DNA from 4 places in the Effusibacillus consociatus genome. Region 1 is predicted to be linked to each of the others. Evidence: predicted binding sites of a transcription regulator. Region 1 holds the regulator's gene; each other region holds the start of a gene.
The links. The regulator LexA, encoded in region 1, represses DNA repair genes until DNA is damaged. The targets are predictions, from matches to a motif close to CGAACATATGTTCG.

Region 1 (3,163 bases):
GCTCCCTGCGACTGAGCTTCACGTAAAACTTGAACAAACAATGCGGTTACCGGTGTTGGGGTATCAATCCCTGCTTCCTGCCACCCTCCCTGTTCCGAGTACCTTTTCCAGCGGGGTACAACTGCAATATGATAGGGAACATTCTGCTCTTGTAGGTATCCCAATACCGCTTTTAACTTCCCTATCCCTTCCGGTGTTCCATAAAAATCTCCCGGTCCAACGTCTTCTAATCTTAATAAAATATAACGCCCTTCTCCAGTAGCCGGTTGAAAATAAGAATATACTTGAGGTGAGACAAGAATGCTTGCAATAAACAGCAGAAAACCTAGTACAATGAAAGTAATTCGAAAACGCCTCAAAATCTGGATCCTCCTGGCAACTTGGTCGAGTCTCTTGTTATATGATACATTCATTATACAGGCTTTGCCTTTTACTTTACATGAAAAATTACGGAGGAATCGCTAGTGACGCTTGTTTTACCGATCTTATTGTTTATCGCAGGTATAGCTTTTACGCTTTACCCCTTATTACCCGGAGCGTTATTCGTTTTGGCAGGTATCATTTCTTACGGCTTGTTGGAAGGATGGTCTGCCTTCCCGTACTGGTTCTGGATGGTACAAGCTTTACTGATCGCATTGAACTTTCTGGCCGATTGGGTTTCAAGTGTCTTGGGGATTAAACGAGCGGGTGGCTCCAAACAAGCAATTTGGGGATCCGCAATCGGAATGCTGATCGGGCCGTTTGTGATGGGGCCTTTTGGGATCTTGGCGGGTCCTGTTGTCGGAGCCATGGCTGGTGAACTAATTCGGGTGCAAAAAGCGGGTCAAATTGCTCGAGTCGGGTTCGCATCGTTAATCGGATTTATTCTCGGAACCTTGTCCAAACTGGTACTTGTTCTACTCCAAATTGTTTTGTTTGCAATCCGGATTTGGTAATCCAAGGTGAAGCGAAACGTCAAAAGACAGGAAGATGAAGTACCGTTCCGATCTGAAGATTCCCCGATTTCAAACGGTTCGCCTTCTTTATGTAATAAATTGCTTCCTGTATATCTTTCCCTTGGTAATTTTCATTCGCGATGGACCAAAGAGTATCGCCAGGTTGTACAACTACCACAACCTCTTCATTGCTGCCATATGCCTCGTTTCCCCAAAGAAGGTTAAGTCCAATCCCCACAAATAGAATTGCGATCAATCCAATAAGCAAAACTTGCACTTTCTTCTGAGGCTTCCGCTGAATATTCTCGCCCAGAATATGGTTATACGTATACATAAACAAATCCCCTTTCCCGAACATTCGTTCTCGATTATCTTCATCATATCCAGAACGTTAGTTCGTGTCAATACAAAAATCGAACTTATGTTTGTATTTTTTTCCACCACATGATATAATTCGTTTATAAGAGTCTATGAAACGTTTCCATTTCTAGTACAGTTAGGAGAGAGATTTTGGCTATGAAGTTGTCCAAACGCCAACAACAGATTCTGGATTTTATTAAAGATGAAGTTCGCAAGAAAGGGTATCCCCCTTCCGTGCGGGAAATTGGGGATGCTGTAGGCCTTGCGTCAAGTTCGACTGTCCACGGTCACCTTGCACGGTTGGAGCAAAAAGGTCTTATTCGACGAGATCCGGTTAAACCCCGGGCGATCGAAGTATTAGGCATGGAGACTCCTGCTGTACAACATGACCTCTCCGCTGTAATGGTACCCATAATTGGAAAAGTAACTGCCGGAAGCCCAATCACTGCCGTCGAAAATGTCGAGGACTACTTCCCTCTCCCGGCTAGCATGGCAGCTGATGGTGAGCTATATCTTTTGACTGTTGAAGGAGACTCGATGATTGAAGCAGGGATTCATGACGGTGACCTTGTGATCGTTCGAAAACAACAGACCGCACGAAACGGGGAAATTATCGTTGCGATGACGGAGGATGATGAAGCGACCGTTAAGCGTTTCTATAGAGAAGCGGATCACATCCGTCTCCAACCGGAGAATTCCTCAATGGAACCTTTACGCTATAAAAACGTAACGATCCTGGGAAAAGTAATCGGTGTATTCCGCTACGTATCCTAATTGATTTCTTTCAAGATAAAAAGCCCGTCCCGACAACTTGTCGGGGCGGGCTTTCATTTTTGTTGAATATTTCGATTCAGGCAGGTTTAGTAGGTTGCAAGGTATTGATCACGTTCCCAATCATGAACTGTCGTACGGAACATATCCCATTCGATCAGTTTGGCCTCAACGAAGTGGGTGACAGCATGTTCGCCAAGAGCAGAACGAATCACATCATCAGCGAGAAGTTCATCCACAGCTTCCTTCAAGGAACCAGGCAGAGAGCGAATTCCAATTCTTTCACGTTCCACTTCGTTCATCACGTAGATGTTGCGGTTAACCGCATCCGGAAGCGGAAGTTCGTTCTTAATACCGTCAAGACCTGCTTTTAACATAACTGCAAGCGCGAGATACGGATTGCAGGCAGGATCCGGATTGCGAACTTCAATACGCGTAGAAAGTCCACGAGAAGCAGGGATACGCACGAGAGGCGAACGGTTTTTTGCAGACCATGCCACATAGCAAGGTGCCTCATAGCCCGGAACCAAACGCTTGTAAGAATTCACTGTCGGATTTGTAATTGCGGCAAAGCCACGTGCATGAGCAAGGATTCCAGCCAGATACTGCCTTGCTGTTTTAGAGAGACCGAGCTCATCAGTCTCATCATAGAATGCATTTTCTTTTCCTTTAAAGAGGGACTGATGGCAGTGCATCCCGGATCCGTTGATTCCAAAAATCGGCTTCGGCATGAACGTAGCATGCAATCCGTATTTACGAGCAACTGTTTTCACGACCAGCTTAAAGGTCATGATGTTGTCAGCTGCGGTTATGGCGTTTGCATACTTGAAGTCGATTTCATGCTGACCGATTGCCACTTCATGGTGAGAAGCCTCAATTTCAAAGCCCATGGACTCCAGAGTTAACACGATTTCACGACGGCAGTTTTCACCCAGATCGAGCGGAGCCAAGTCAAAGTATCCGCCCTTGTCGTTCACTTCCATGGTCGGATTGCCGTTCTGGTCAAGCTGGAACAGGAAGAACTCGGGCTCCGGACCAACGTTCATCGCGGTGAAGCCCATTTCCTTTGCTTCAGCCAAAACTTTTCTCAGAATACC
Region 2 (3,163 bases), on a different contig from region 1:
GCAAATGCCGGATCGGACATTCTTTAGGAATCATGTACGCTAATTAGTATACCATATGAGAGGGTGGAATGTATGACCACGTTGACTTTGCGGATCAATGGCACGGTGTCTTCGCAAGAGGTTGAAGCCTTGTTGGCTCAAGCTCGACAAAAGCTGAATGCAGGTGAGGACGTCGCGATCCAAGCACCTTTTCGAACACCAAAGGTACGGGCTCCTTTTATCAACTTAGCCAAAGAATGTGGCGCACATACGGAAGCGATTTTTGTGCATCAGGGAATTCACCGTGATCTTCAAATCCCGACTTACGCAGAAAGCCTGAACCGTATTGAGATTTTGCAGGACTTACAGGTTGACCGTCAGGCGGCAGAATTTTTTCAACAAAATGAAAAAGAACTGGTAAGCGATCCGGTTAAGGTATTTCGAAGGCTTGAACGGGAAGGGGCATTACTGAAGTTTATTCCGGAATATAAAGGCACAATCGGGCTCGATCAGCACAGCCCGTACCATACATACAGCGTATTTGATCATATTCTGGAGGCAACCGCATTTGTTGCGGGGACTTCCTTGAAAATGGTTTGGACGCTTCTTCTGCACGATATTGGCAAAGGGTATCCGGGAATCAAGCAGTTTCTCGGGGTAATCGTTGAACCGTATGCATCCTATGCAAAAAAAGAACGGGTAGTGATCGAGAACGGGGAACGGATCCGGAACGGCCTCGACTCGGGTGCGACTTATCGGGTAAACGGGACCGACATCCCGGAGCAATATGTGAAAACAGATTTAATGGGACATTTTTATGACCATGAGAACGTCGGGGCACAGTTGGCGTTGAAGATTTTGCCCAGAATGGGCTACCCGATCGAACTGGCTCTTGAAGTGGCAACATTGATCCAATTTCATATGATGATGCCGCGCAACATGGATACGATTTCACCCACTTCATTAAAAAAATGGTACGCCAAGGTTGGACCCTATGCATCGGATTTGATGATGGTCCGGATGGCGGATAACAGGGGAAAATAATGGTGAGGTTCCTTTGCAGGAAAGGAGCCTTTTTTTATTGAAGTAGTAATGCTACAATGATAATAAAGTTGCGAACGTATGTTTGCGGTTAGTATTTTACAGGCGGTGAAGGAATGATTTCAATCGGCAATTCGGATGTGATTTTACAAGGTCTGAACCCGCAGCAGCGGGAGGCGGTTCTGCATAAAGACGGACCGCTCTTGATTCTGGCAGGTGCCGGCTCGGGGAAAACAAGTACGCTGACGAGACGGATTGCGTATTTGATTCACGAGCATCGGGTGGCTCCCTGGTCGATTTTGGCGATTACATTTACAAATAAAGCAGCCCGTGAAATGCGGGATCGTGTAGAAAAATTGGTAGGGTCCATTGCGGCGGATATGTGGGTCTCCACGTTTCATTCGATGTGTGTGCGGATCTTGCGCCGCGAGATAGAGAAAATCGGGTATGCATCCAGCTTCACCATTCTCGACTCGGCCGACCAGTTGATGGCCGTTAAGCAATGTTTGGCCGATTTGAATCTGGATTCGAAAAAATTCGAGCCGCGTGCGATTTTGAGCCATATTTCGGGCGCCAAAAATATGCTGTTGGGTCCGCAGGCGTATGCCAAACAAGCAAAGGATATTTTTCAGCAAGTGGCTGCACAGGTATACGAAAGGTATCAGAAAAGGCTGCGGGCCAACAACTCGCTCGATTTTGACGATTTGATCATGAAGACGGTGGAGTTGTTTGAGAGCGACCCGTCCACGCTCGAATATTATCAGAATAAATTCCATTATATTCACGTGGATGAATATCAGGATACCAACCATGCCCAGTACAGGCTCATCAAGCTGCTTGCTTCGAAACGGCGCAACCTCTGTGTGGTGGGAGATTCGGATCAGTCGATCTATGGCTGGCGGGGGGCCGACATCTGGAACATTCTGAACTTCGAGAAGGATTATTCGGATGCGGTTGTGATTAAGCTGGAGCAAAATTACCGTTCCACAAAGAAAATCCTGAATGCGGCAAACGCCGTGATCCAACTGAATACACAGCGCAAAGCGAAAAACCTGTGGTCGGACAAGCCGGAAGGGGAACCGATTGTCCTCTGCCGGGCGATGAACGAACATGAAGAGGCTTATTTTATCGTGCAGCAGATTCAAAAAGCGCTGGATGAAGGATTTTCTTATAAAGATTGCGCGGTTCTGTACCGGACGAATGCCCAATCACGTGTGCTGGAAGATGTAATGGTGAAGTCATCGATCGCTTATACAATTGTCGGGGGAATTCGATTCTATGAACGGAAAGAAATTAAAGACGTACTCGCCTATCTTCGTCTCATCGCCAATATGAATGACGATATCTCGTTAAACCGGATCATCAACGTTCCCAAGCGGGGGATCGGGGACGGTACATTGGACAAGATTCGGGCTTATGCAGATGCAAACGGGATCTCGATGTTTGCTGCCATGATGGAAGTTGAACAAATCGGACTTTCCGCCCGTTTCACGAAGGCGATTCAAGATTTTGTGCTCATGATCCGTAATCTGGCAACTCAACAACAATATCTGTCCGTAACCGAATTGACCGATGAGATGTTGACAATCAGCGGATATCGGGCGGAATTGAAAGCGGAGAAAACAATTGAGGCGGAAACCCGTTTGGAAAACTTGGAGGAGTTTCTGTCTGTCACACAAGAATTCGAGAAACGCTATCCGGGAGAAGGGTTGATTACATTCCTGTCTGAAGTGGCGCTCGTGGCGGATGTCGATTCGATGACAGGGGAGTCGGATGCGGTTGCTTTGATGACCCTTCACTCGGCAAAAGGGCTGGAATTTCCGATCGTATTTCTTGCGGGATTGGAAGAAGGAATTTTTCCGCACAGCCGTTCACTCGACGATCCGGATGAAATGGAAGAGGAACGTCGCCTCTGTTATGTGGGAATCACTAGGGCGGAGGAGAAATTGTACCTGACAACGTGCTTAACCCGAACGTTGTTTGGGCAAACCCGCAGCAATCCGGAGTCTCGTTTCCTTAAAGAAATTCCGGCCGATCTCGTTGAAGAGACCGGCTCTGCGGTACGTGGCGGAGGACTGGGTCGAGGGTTCGGAGGCGGGGCGTTCGGTGGTGCTGCAACCGGAAGTACGGGGAATCGTGCGGT
Region 3 (3,163 bases), on a different contig from region 1:
ATTTATCAAGTTGGAAGTAATGGATGAACAAGGGGAGATCCGGTTTGTGGGAAAACCCAGATACTCGGGGGAACATCACGGACTGGGGTTGATATTGGTTCCGGATGACTCCGCGAAGGAATATATCCGACTTGAGTCGATTCCAATCTGGAAGAGACTTTGGAGTACACTAAGCGGTCGCAACCGAAATTCACCAGCAAAAGAAAACTACTGAAGTTGTTGCAACAGGAGGAAACATAGATGGATATCACAACAGTCCTTGGCTTGATCCTCGGAATCGGTTTTTTGGTAGGAGCCTTCATTTTGGAAGGGGGTCACGCGTCCGCGCTATTTGAAGTGACCGCTCTGATGATCGTATTTGGTGGTACGGCAGGAGCTATAATGGTCGCTACGCCGATGGAACAGTTGAAACAACTGCCAAAAATTTTGAAAATCGCTTTTTTTCACAAATCCCGGGACCCGTTGGAAGTTATCGATGAGCTAGTATCCTTGGCCACAATTGCACGACGGGAAGGGATTCTTGCGCTTGAAGAGAAAATTGAGACCTATGAGGACGAATTTTTCAAAAACGGAGTCCGCCTGGTTGTTGACGGAGTCGATCCCGAGTTGGTCCGCAGCATCATGGAAACAGAACTCTCGTTTATCGAAGACCGCCATTCAAAAGGGGCCGCCATCTTTGAACAGGCGGGAGGTTTTGCTCCGACAATGGGAATTATCGGAACCGTTATGGGATTGGTCCACGTTCTTGGCAACCTGGAAGATGCCAGCAAGTTGGGGCCATCCATTGCAGTTGCCTTTATTGCTACATTGTATGGTGTAGCTTCCGCAAACGTGGCCTATTTGCCAATTGCCAACAAATTGAAAATTCGCAGCAAACAGGAAGTGCTGGTGCGGGAATTGATGATCGAAGGGATCTTGTCCATTCAAGCCGGTGAGAATCCGAACATTCTCGGGCAGAAATTAAAAGTGTTCCTGGCGCCCACCAACCGTGAAAAAGATGCTAGAGCAGCAGGGCGAGAGGTAGGCGAAGCGGATGTCGAGACGGCGTAACAATCACGGGGGCGCACATGAAAACCATGAGCGTTGGCTGTTGACATATGCGGATCTGATCACTCTCCTGATGATATTTTTCGTGGTGTTGTATTCGATGTCGAAGATCGATATCACCAAGTATGAACAGCTTGCCGTTTCGTTGAATCAATCTTTCTATAACGGCTCAACCGGAGTTATGCAAACAAAGTTTGAAAGACCGAACGGTGAGCCGAACGAATCGGGAAAATCAATTGATAAAGAAATATTGGAAGCCAGCAAGAAAATGGCGGAAGAAAACCAACGCTTAAAGAATGCCGAGGAAAAACTCCAACAGCACATCCGGCAAAACGGTTTGAGTGACAAAATCCTGGTCGAGTTGAACACGAAAGGTGTTCAAATCACCCTGCGGGACGTCGCCTTGTATGATACCGGTTCTGCCGCTTTGAAACCGGATGCCGAAAAAATCCTCGGCGGGCTCGCTCCTTTTTTAAAGGAACTGCCAAATAAGATTTCAATTGAAGGGCACACGGACAACATACCGATCCGCAATTCCCAGTTCCGTTCCAACTTTGACCTTTCAGCCGAGAGGGCACTCAATGTGCTGTATTACTTCCAAAGCCAGGAAGTAAAGCCTGAATTAATGTCTGCAACCGGGTACGGAGAATATGTTCCGGTTACGGGGAATGACACGCCTGAGGGGCGTGCTGCCAACCGGCGGGTGAATGTGATCATTCTTCGGAATACAGGGAATTGACAGATCCGGATTACGACCGGCACACAAAATCTTTGTGTGTCTTTCTTTTTTTGTCGATTTGATTATGGAAAAATTCTTTCCATCCGCTGGATTTTGAAGTGAGGGTTCGATACAATAGAACAAAAGTTCGTGTTCGGTCGGAGTTACGAATGGTTACTAAGCGAAAATGTTATGTTACCTTGTTGACGTGATCGAGTATAATAATTGTTATGGAAAGGGTGGGGAAAATGGCCGAACGGAAAGGCGTTTTTGAGTTGAAGTCCGAATACGCGCCGCGGGGCGATCAACCGACAGCAATCGATTCGCTTGTCAAAGGACTGCAAGCCGGAAAAAGACAGCAAGTGCTGCTGGGGGTAACCGGTTCAGGCAAGACATTTACAATGGCAAATGTGATCGCGAAAGTGAACAAACCGACCCTTGTTCTTGCACCCAACAAAACTTTGGCCGCACAATTGGCTGCCGAGTTTAAGGAGTTTTTTCCGAACAATGCGGTCGAATACTTTGTTTCGTACTACGATTATTACCAACCGGAGGCCTATATCCCGTCCTCCGATACGTATATCGAGAAAGATGCCAAGATTAATGATGAGATTGACAAGCTGCGTCATTCAGCGACCAGTTCCCTGTTGGAACGAAATGACGTGATCGTGGTAGGTTCCGTTTCTTCCATTTACGGTTTGGGGAACCCTGTCGAATACGCAGCGCATGTGCTGTCACTTCGTGTTGGGATGGAAAAACCACGAAACGACATCCTGCGTAAACTTGTCGAGATGCAATACGAGAGAAACGACATTAATTTTATTCGCGGAACTTTTCGTGTTCGGGGAGACGTGTTGGAGATTTTTCCCGCATCCCGAAGCGAAAAAGCATTTCGTGTGGAGTTGTTCGGCGATGAAATTGATCGAATCACAGAGATCGATGTAGTCACTGGGGAAATCGTAGGAACACGGCAGCATATCGCGATTTTTCCGGCCTCTCACTTCGTCACCTCAAGTGACAAGATGCAGCGGGCGATTGCCAGCATCCGGGCGGAATTGGAAGAGCGGCTTGCGGAACTACGCGAAGCGGGGAAACTGCTGGAAGCCCAGCGTCTGGAACAGCGTACAAACTATGATTTGGAGATGATGGCGGAAATCGGTTTCTGTTCCGGAATTGAAAACTACTCCCGCCACTTGGAAGGGCGTCCTCCGGGCTCGGCTCCACATACCCTGCTCGATTACTTCCCGAAAGATTACTTGTTGATCATTGATGAATCACACGTCGGTGTTCCGCAAATCGGCGGAATGTATAACGGGGATCGCAGTCGGAAACTGACTCTGATCGAGCATGGTTTTCGGCTGCCTTCCGCAGCGGATAACAGACCGCTCAAATTTGAAG
Region 4 (3,163 bases), on a different contig from region 1:
TATAAAGTTTGTTTGCCATCGGCAGCAACAGTTTGTAAATTTCAGCCCCGCCAACAATAAATAATTCTTCTTCTGCATATTTGGAAGACAGAAGGTCTTCTATCGAGTGAAATACCAGACAACCATCCGGCTTAAAGTTCATATCTTTAGTAAGTACTATATTGATTCTATTGGGCAGCGGTTGTCCAATGGATTCATAGGTTTTGCGTCCCATCACGACGGTTTTCCCTGTTGTCACTTTCTTAAAGTATCTCAAGTCTTCCGGAATATGCCATAGCAATTGATTGTTTTTGCCGATGCCTCTCTTGCTGTCCATTGCAACAATCATTGAAATAGTCATTACACGCTTACCTTGCCTTTGATTGGTGGGTGATGTTGATAGTCCAAAACTCTGATGTCGTCATACGTGAAATCATCGAAGTGTTGTACTTCCGGATTTAACCACAGTTTCGGCAAAGGATGGGGTTCTCTGGTCAGCTGCAGCTGAACCTGTTCCAGATGGTTGACGTAAATGTGAGCATCCCCGATTACATGATGAAGTTTTCCAACTCCCAATCCCGTCACATGTGCCAACATATGAGTCAATATGGCGTAAAAAGTAATATTAAACGGAACGCCTAAAAACAAATCTCCGCTCCGTTGATAGAGCTGACAGGATAATTCACCATTCCGCACGTACCATTGTGTCATCATGTGGCAGGGTGGAAGACGCATATCGTCCAATTGTGCAACATTCCAGGCGGTGATTATATGTCGGCGCGAGTAGGGATTATTTCTCAAGTCGTGAATCAGCCTTTCGACTTGGTCAATTCTTTCTCCATTCGAACCTTCCCATCCTCTGAACTGATATCCGTACCCTTTGCCAATCGTATTTTTTTCGTCAGTCCATTCGTTCCAGATGCGAACACCGTTTTCTTGCAAATAGGAAACATCGTTGCTGCCTAAAACGAACATCCATAACAATTCATGAATTACGCTGTGCAGGTGGATTTTTTTTGTTGTAACTACCGGAAGCCCCTCTTTCAAATCAAAAACCATTTTCTGCCCAAAGGTAGAAATGGTTCCGGTCCCCGTCCGGTCTTCTGTAAGTACACCTTCTTCAAGAACAGTTTTCAGGAAATCCAGATATTGTTTCATATCACTTACCCCTATTCATTAACTTCGATTGGCGAATGACATCACGGGTTACTTTTTATTTTCGAGTAAAAGGGCGCAGTATGAGCATGTGCAACCGCTACCGCTAACGCGTCAGCTACATCATCCGGTTTCGGAACATCCTGCAGCCCCAAGAACATACGAACCATCTCCTGAATCTGCTGTTTCTCCGCTTTCCCGTACCCTGTAATGGATTGCTTGATCTGTATCGGTTTATATTCCGCTACGGTCAATCCCATTTGCGCAGCCACCAACAACACGATCCCTCGTGCTTGGCTGACCCCGATTCCGGTGGTCACATTTTTGCTGAAAAAAAGCTCCTCGATTGCAAGAGAATCCGGTTTTCGACGATCGATAATTTCGCATAATGCATCGTAAATTTGCAAAAGCCTCTTTTCCATGGAAAGCTTGCTGCTTGTCTCAATCAAACCAAATTCAAGCGGGCGAATCCGATTTCCTGTTGTTTCCACGACCCCGTAGCCTGTCCGGCCATACCCCGGGTCGATTCCCAATATCCGCATGCAGGTCCGCCCCCTTCTCCCTAACTATTCGCTATGCGAACATACATTTCCTGTAGGGGACCCATTTAAAGCACCACTTGGCAACTCTGTTGCCTTACAGGAAAATTGTCTACACGTTTACCAGACAACTTTCCAATTTGCATAGAATGTCATCCCGATTCAGGCGCTTTCCGATCAAAACCAGTTTAGTATAGCGAGGTTCACGTCCCCATTCTCCGTTGGCAACAGCCTGACTTCGGTCACCCACGAGATGGAAAATCAACTTTTCGTCATACCCTTCGATCCAGAGGATCCCTTTGCCGCGGAAGATCCCTCCCGGCAAATTTCCCATAAATTCCCCGAACCGGTCATAATCGAGAGGCCGGTCAGAAGCAAAAGATACCGAGCTGATTTCATCGTCTTGCAAATGGCTGTGAAAATGATTGTGCTCCACCCCGAATGCACAATCCGGGCAATCCTCAAGCATCAGCAGCTCTCCTTCCGAGCCCCCGCCAAACAGCCTTTCCAATTGAAACATCCCGACATCCAGAAGCAGTCGAAGATCGACGCGTGCATTCACCGTATCCAAGACGCGGGCTGCCGGATTGAGATCATAGAGTTCTTCTTTGATCTTTCCTACCGTTTCGGACGAAACGAGATCGATTTTGTTCAGGATCAGGATATCCCCCGCCAGAATCTGGTCTGTTGTCGTACCGCTCAGTTCCAGATTTTCAGAAAATCGGCTTGCATCGATGACGGTCACAATCGCATCCAAGCGAACCTGCTCATTGAGCTCGTCAATCAAAAATGTCTGTGCCACCGGACGGGGATCAGCCAAACCGGTGGTCTCAACCAGTAAATATTCCGGACGGTCCTCACGTTCGAGAATTTTTTCAACGGCCTGCTGCAAGTCCTCCCGTACTGTGCAGCAAATACAACCGTTCGCGAGTTCCACAACCTCTTCGTCGGTCCCAACCACTAGGTGATGATCAATCGAGATTTCTCCAAATTCATTGACGATCACTGCAACCTTGAGACCGTGGTTCTCCTGCAAAATATAATTCAGCAACGTCGTCTTGCCGCTGCCTAACGCCCCTGTCAGTATCGTCGCCGGAATTCTTTGATCGATTTGCTCCATCCGTTTCGCCCCCCGAAGTACAATTCGTCTAAAATTCAGTATAGCATGCGCCAAAAAAAGTTGGATAAACTTGAAACTTTTTGTGTGCTTGCAACGTCTTATAGAGTGAATCCCACAAGCGGCACCCAAGCGAGAGACTTCTGCTAACTCCCGGTTTGGTGCCTGAGAGGAAGGTGATTGGTTTGGATCCGAACATTATGGCACTATTCCTGCTGGCATCTACTGTCGGCGTCGGATTAACCATAATCGCGATACAAGAAAGCATGTCAGAAGGAACAGACCAGGATCATTCTTCCTCAAAAAATGACCAAACAGAAAAAGAAGGGTAACCGGAGGTTCGGTTACCCTTTATTGTTTTATCCGATCTTCT

Region 2: the regulator LexA is predicted to act here: its motif matches at 1,095-1,108, upstream of pcrA (DNA helicase PcrA).
Region 3: the regulator LexA is predicted to act here: its motif matches at 1,903-1,916, upstream of uvrB (excinuclease ABC subunit UvrB).
Region 4: the regulator LexA is predicted to act here: its motif matches at 1,713-1,726, upstream of ruvC (crossover junction endodeoxyribonuclease RuvC).

What each region holds. Positions count from the first base shown of each region.
Region 1 is NZ_JBHSHC010000016.1:58,616-61,778, reverse strand. It holds gene ACFO8Q_RS03230 (DUF2334 domain-containing protein) at 1-359, opposite strand, end outside; gene ACFO8Q_RS03225 (DUF456 domain-containing protein) at 465-935, shown strand; gene ACFO8Q_RS03220 (LysM peptidoglycan-binding domain-containing protein) at 955-1,269, opposite strand; gene lexA (transcriptional repressor LexA) at 1,452-2,069, shown strand; gene glnA (type I glutamate--ammonia ligase) at 2,156-3,163, opposite strand, start outside.
Region 2 is NZ_JBHSHC010000154.1:5,989-9,151, forward strand. It holds gene ACFO8Q_RS22080 (ATP-binding protein) at 73-1,023, shown strand; gene pcrA (DNA helicase PcrA) at 1,137-3,163, shown strand, end outside.
Region 3 is NZ_JBHSHC010000099.1:29,751-32,913, forward strand. It holds gene ACFO8Q_RS13165 (serine protease) at 1-214, shown strand, start outside; gene ACFO8Q_RS13170 (flagellar motor protein) at 241-1,050, shown strand; gene ACFO8Q_RS13175 (flagellar motor protein MotB) at 1,034-1,786, shown strand; gene uvrB (excinuclease ABC subunit UvrB) at 2,014-3,163, shown strand, end outside.
Region 4 is NZ_JBHSHC010000142.1:28,751-31,913, reverse strand. It holds gene ACFO8Q_RS20280 (dihydrofolate reductase) at 1-340, opposite strand, end outside; gene ACFO8Q_RS20275 (thymidylate synthase) at 340-1,137, opposite strand; gene ruvC (crossover junction endodeoxyribonuclease RuvC) at 1,179-1,676, opposite strand; gene ACFO8Q_RS20265 (CobW family GTP-binding protein) at 1,786-2,793, opposite strand; gene ACFO8Q_RS20260 (hypothetical protein) at 2,976-3,122, shown strand; gene ACFO8Q_RS20255 (YebC/PmpR family DNA-binding transcriptional regulator) at 3,150-3,163, opposite strand, start outside.